DNA from 2 places in the Martinezella sp. CNPSo 3964 genome. Region 1 is predicted to be linked to the other one. Evidence: predicted binding sites of a transcription regulator. Region 1 holds the regulator's gene; the other holds the start of a gene.

Region 1 (3,146 bases):
CGGTCGGCGGGCAAGGCATTGATGCGCTGACAGCAGAAGGCGAGAAAATCCGGCGCGCGCAGATCGGCGGCGAAGGCAAGACGAAAGCCGGCCATGGTTTCCGTTCCGTCCGGCATCTTCATGGGACGGGAGAAATCCAGCATCTGCCCCGCCGAAATCGCAGCCGCTTTGAAACGCCCGTCATCAGCCACCGCATCATCCGTGCCGAACACCACGGCCGAGAAGCCATCCTCTCCGACCCGGAAGCGAAAAGCCTGGTCGCGCGCAACGAAAACATTGCCGTCCACGATGCTCTTCTCGCACTGCTCCGGAGATGCCACGCCCAGAGGTTCGAGATAGGTTTTGTCGGCAAGGAAAACGCAGGCATTCTGCGTGCCAAAGGGATGGCGCGCATCCGGAGCCACCGTGAAACCGAGCTTGCCGAGGCGTTCGCGCGCCAGAGCGATATTGACGGTCGGCAGTACGAGATGATCCAGCGGATGCGGGGACGAAATCATGGTTCCTCCTGTTTGCCTGCGGCAACAGATTTGCGCCCATCCCTCGCGCAATTCAAGATGGAAGCACGGAGCGCCCGAAGCGCACGACATGAACCGAACGCAATCTCGCAAACGTGATTGCTGATTCTCTCCTATAGCCGGCTTATTCGGTGACCCACCACATTCATCCAAGTCTTGAGCATACCGGCCGAACGACAAAGCCCTGGAAGCAGGCAGAGCGGCATTTCCCATATTTTTCGTTGGGTTAGCGCAGACATAGCGCCGCGATGCTCCGAGCCTATCCATTCGCAAATGGTAATTATTTAACTGGCCCAACAAGGCTTTACCGAAATTTAAGTACTTGCGGAACACATATGGAACATATAGTGTCCGTTCTGGATTTGTTTCACAGCTTTTCTTGATTCTGGGGTTCCAAGACGATGTTGACGCGCAAGCAGCAGGAACTGCTTCTCTTCATTCACGAACGCATGAAGGAATCCGGTGTGCCGCCATCTTTCGACGAGATGAAGGACGCACTGGATCTGGCATCCAAATCCGGCATTCACCGCCTGATCACGGCGCTGGAGGAGCGAGGCTTCATCCGCCGGCTGCCGAACCGGGCCAGGGCGCTCGAAGTCATCAAGCTTCCCGATGCCTATAATCCCAGCCTGCAGCCGCGCCGTGGCTTTTCGCCCAGCGTCATCGAGGGCAGCCTCGGCAAGCCGCAGCCTGTTGCCCCACCGGCTCCGCCGAAGGTGGCAAATGATGATCACAATGGCTCGGCGTCGGTGCCGGTGATGGGTCGCATCGCCGCCGGCGTTCCGATCTCAGCCATCCAGAACAATACGCACGATATCACTGTACCCGCGGACATGCTCGGCTCTGGCGAGCATTATGCGCTTGAAGTTCGGGGGGATTCGATGATCGATGCCGGAATTTTCGACGGCGATACGGTCATCATCCGCAATTCGACGACCGCCAATCCCGGCGACATCGTTGTCGCGCTTGTCGACGATGAAGAAGCAACACTGAAGCGCTTCCGCCGCAAGGGTGCCTCGATCGCACTGGAAGCCGCCAATCCTGCCTATGAAACCCGCATCTTCGGACCGGATCGCGTCAAGGTCCAGGGCAAGCTCGTCGGCCTCATTCGTCGCTATCACTGACCGGCGAATTGTCAGCGGCTGGCGACACCCGCGCAAGTGGCACGTCGAATTTACCGGTGCGCCAATCATAGGTTCGATGCCTGGTCCATGGCCGCTGCGGATTTTCGAATGCAGCGGAGATAATGGGTTTGTCGGTGGTGAGCGCCATTTCGATAGATCCGGTTTTGCGCAATGTCGCACCGGTTATGAGCATCGCTCCGGAGCGGCAATGATCCAGTCGCAATCGAATTGGCGTTACGACGATGTTCGCCGTATCGCAGGCTGAGGGCAGATAGGCTGCGTTCTCGATCGTGACCAATATCGCGCCATTTTCGAGCATGGCTGCACACCATGCTCCTTTCTGGCAGGCAAAACTGCCCTGCATAGTGCGATCCAGGGCTTCCTCCATTGCCTTGCGGACGGCCTTCTGTTCTTCACTGTTCAATCGCTTATGCCGATCCGTCTTACTGATCTGTGGAAGCCGGCTATCGGCAGGAAGCATGGTCGGCGGCTGATGCTCGGCTGCAACCAATGCCTTTTGCCATTGTTCGAAAATGAAGGCCTGTGGTCTCTCGCGATTGGTGGCTAATATATCGTCCTGGCGCAACGCGACCAGGACGCCATCTTCGGAAATCATCAGGTCGGGTTTCGGTACGCCGGATCCGAATGCTGCCAAGCCCACGGAGGAGAGCAATAATAACAGACCCAGATGGCGCAGCCGGGTCCGCAAGATGCTCATGATCAGGAAACCGACAATGAATGTCGGCATCAGCCAGGCTGGTTGGCGGCCGAAGGTAATGTCGCCTCCCCAACCGGCGACGGTTCTTGCAATCACGATGACGAGCTCAAGCCCCTCTCCGGTGACTTTCCAGAAAGGTCCGTCCAAGCCGAAAGGCATGAGCAGCATCGCCGCCATGCCGAACGGCATGACGATGAAGGAGACCACCGGCATGGCGGCAAGATTCGCCGCAAGGCCATATGTCGCCAGCCGGTGAAAATGCTCGATCGAGAAGATGGCCGTCGACGCGCCGCCGATGAATGAAGTCGACATCACGCCTGCGAAGAAACGCGTGGCGAACAATAACGGACTTAACAGACGAACGCGCGACAGAATGCTTTCGCGATGCCGCCGCCGCTTCCACAGCGAATAACCCGACACCAGTGCCAGCGTCGCCGCATAGGACATCTGGAAACTCGGGCCGAGCACTTGCGACGGCGATAGAACAAGAATGATGATAGCTGAAAGTGCGACGTTGCGCAGACTGATCGATGGCCGATCGAATAGCACGGCCACCAGCATGATCGCCATCATGATGAAGGCACGCTCGGCGGACACGCCAAAGCCAGAGATGAGGTAATAGGCCGTTACAGTGAGAAGCGCGCCGAAGGCTGCGAATTTCTTGGTTGGCCAAGCCTGCGCGACACCGGGAAAGAGGCTGAACAAATAGCGTAGGCCAACATAGAAAATGCCGGCCGACAGCGCCATGTTCAGGCCGGAAATCGCAATAATATGGGTCAGGCCGGCAAT
Region 2 (3,146 bases), 390 kb from region 1:
TACCGGCGGCGTGCGTCGAGGCGTGGCGGTAAAGGCCTTCGATCTTCTGGGCAATGTCAAGTAGACGGGCAACGACCGGTTCCTTGTCCGCTTCCTCCTGCAGGCGCGGCTCCTCTTCGATCGCCTTGCTGAGCGGCGTCGGATTGGCGGGGTTGTTCGGCACCAGCTTGCAGATCTTGTCGACCTGGCCATAGGGCATTTCCAGCACGCGGCCAACGTCACGCAAGGCGGCGCGCGCCTGCAGCGATCCGAAGGTGATGATCTGCGCCACCTGCTCGCGACCATACTTGGCCTGCACATAGCGGATCACCTCTTCGCGCCGATCCTGGCAGAAGTCGATGTCGAAGTCCGGCATCGAGACGCGTTCCGGATTGAGGAAGCGCTCGAACAGCAGCGAGAAGCGCAGCGGATCGACATCGGTGATCGTCAACGCATAGGCAACCAGCGAGCCTGCACCGGAACCGCGGCCGGGGCCGACGGGGATATCGTGGCGCTTGGCCCACTTGATGAAGTCGGCAACAATCAGGAAGTAGCCGGGGAATTTCATGCGCTCGATGACACTGAGCTCGAACTCCAGCCGGTCGCGGTATTCCTTCTCCTCATAGCCGGGCGCCATGCCGAGCGAGGCAAGACGCTGGTCGAGCCCTTCGACCGCCTGGGCGCGCAATTCTGCCGATTCCGCACATTCGGCCTCCTCCGCATCGTCGGTGGCGCCGGTGAAACGCGGCAGGATGGGCTTGCGCGTCTTCAGGATGAAGGAGCAGCGGCGGGCGATCTCGACGGTGTGTTCCAGCGCCTCCGGCAGATTGGCGAAAAGCTTCGCCATATCGGCGCGGCTTTTCAGATAGTGATCCGGGGTCAGGCGGAAGCGGGTATCGTCCGAAACGATGGCGTTATGGGCGACCGCCATCAGCGCGTCATGGGCATCATAATCGTCGCGCGTCGGGAAAAAGGCCTCGTTGGTTGCAACGAGCGGAATCTCATGCTCGTAAGCCATCGAGATCATCTTCTGCTCGTGACGGCGATCATAGGTGCCATGGCGCTGCAATTCGATATAGAGCCTGTCGCCGAACAGGCGCTTCAGGGCCAGCAACCGGGAGAGCGCCTGCGGCGCATGCCCCTCCTTCAACGCCATGTCGACCGGGCCAGTCAGCGAACCTGTCAACGCGATCATGCCTTCCGTGCCGATCTCGTCCAGCCATGATGCTGCGATGTGAACGGCATGATTGCCTTCGCCGCCGAGATAGGCGCGGCTGACCAGATCGACGAGGCGTTCATAGCCCTGCTCGGTCGCGGCGAGCAGCACGATGGACGGCAGCTTTGCCAAAGCCTGCTGCGGCCCGCGCTTCTCGCCCTCGCCGCCATCTTCCATATCGATCGACACCTGGCAGCCGATGATCGGCTGCAACCCTTCGTCTATCGCCTTTTGCGAGAACTCCAGCGCAACGAAGAGATTATTGGTATCGGCAATCGCGATGGCCGGCTGGCTGTCGCCGGCAGCCTTGGCCAATATCTTCTTGAGCGGCAATGCGCCCTCTAGCAGAGAATAGGCGGAGTGAACCCTGAGGTGCACGAATTCCGGCATTTCGCCGACCGGCGTTGCCGCGCCGCTGCCACCCACATCCGCCATTTCGAACCCTTCCGCATGCTCACATGAATCGGTGACATTCTCGGCATTGCGGGTCATAAAGTCCATAAGTTGCCCCCATCAAATATGGGAACAGCATGTGCAAACGGGGGATAAAACTTACATCGCCATCATGATCAGGGAGAAGCTGGCAACAAACATGACGATGGAAGTGAATGCTGCAACGTCTCGAATAATATCGGTCATCTACGCGCTCCTTACTCGTTATGTTTCTTTTTTGTTCCATTTTTGTTCAGGAGTCAATAGAAGCATCAATAAATTTCATCGCGCGGCTTTTCAGCCCTCCGATGGACGCCGAGGCAAGCCGAGGCTATGCAAAGGCAAACAGGGAGATCACGATGAAATCACTTGGCTGCGTTCTCATTCTTCTATCGCTTGCAACCGCCGTCCATGCCGAGGACGCCATCGCACCAAACCGCATCGTCGATGCCGCGACCGGTGACTGGAACAAGGACGGCGGTGCGGACCTTGCTCTTCTGGTCGCACCCGCCCCGGGCGATGAGGCTGACACTTCCATCGGCATCTATATCTATCTACGCGACCGAGAACATTCTTTACTGCAGCTAGCCGCAAGCGCACCGGATAAGATATGGGGCAGAGCCGCACCGGACGGCGTCTACGGCCAGGAGCCATCGATCTCCGCGCTGCCGAACGGCTCAATCGCGATCACCTCGCAGAATGATGCCATCGGACGTGATCGCTGGCACCAGACGTTGACACTTGCCTATCGCAGCAACAGTTTCGTGGTTGCCGGCTACACCTACGACTCCCGTGATACGCTCGAACCGGATAACAGCCACAGCTGTGACTACAATGTGCTGACCGGAAAAGTGACCAAGGACGGCAAGACGTTGAAGGCTGATGCCAAGACTGTCAGTATCCAGGACTGGCAGGACGATATCGGTCAGAAGGCCTGCGGAAACGGCCAATAATCACGAATGTTCTCTTTTTGTTCTTTACAAATTACCGACCCGGTGGCATCTTGCCAGCTCACCACTGGAGAGGGTCATGCCGGATCTTGCCGAGCTGAACGATTTCATTGTCACCGCTAAGGCGGAAACCTATGTCGGCGATGGAGAGAGACTGCCATCCTGCCGCAACGGGTCGCACGACATCGGCTATGCAAGTGGCCGCTGGCGTTATCTCGACAGCTATTTCGGCGGGACCGATTTTGCCGGACAGGAGCTTGTCTGGCACGATGGCGAGCCGGTCTGGGCCATGAATTATTTCGGCCATATCGTCGAGCCCGACCTGATCGACGGGAGGCGCGCTGGTATGGTCATCAAGGCAGCATTGCTGCGCCTCTATCTTGATGAAAAGCGCTTTCTCGGCGGCTTCGAATTCGAACATGCCTACGGTCGCTATATCGACCACAGCACCGGGTCATGCAACCACTTCACCGGCCATGAAACTATCATGGTGAAGGACCGCAAGGCCTATGAGCTGGATTATCGCGGCGGCCTGATCGTTCCCTAAAGCTCGTCGCGATCTTTCAGTT

What was found. The regulator LexA, encoded in region 1, represses DNA repair genes until DNA is damaged. The targets are predictions, from matches to a motif close to TGTTCNNNNTGTGTTCNG.
Region 2: a site for LexA is predicted at 1,867-1,884, ahead of dnaE (DNA polymerase III subunit alpha). Genes of this name have one in related genera too.

Annotation. Positions count from the first base shown of each region.
Region 1 is NZ_JBXSOW010000001.1:194,556-197,701, forward strand. It holds gene AC13Q5_RS00970 (VOC family protein) at 1-497, opposite strand, end outside; gene lexA (transcriptional repressor LexA) at 917-1,639, shown strand; gene AC13Q5_RS00980 (ComEC/Rec2 family competence protein) at 1,620-3,146, opposite strand, start outside.
Region 2 is NZ_JBXSOW010000001.1:583,749-586,894, forward strand. It holds gene dnaE (DNA polymerase III subunit alpha) at 1-1,630, opposite strand, end outside; gene AC13Q5_RS02895 (hypothetical protein) at 1,987-2,580, shown strand; gene AC13Q5_RS02900 (DUF5680 domain-containing protein) at 2,657-3,124, shown strand.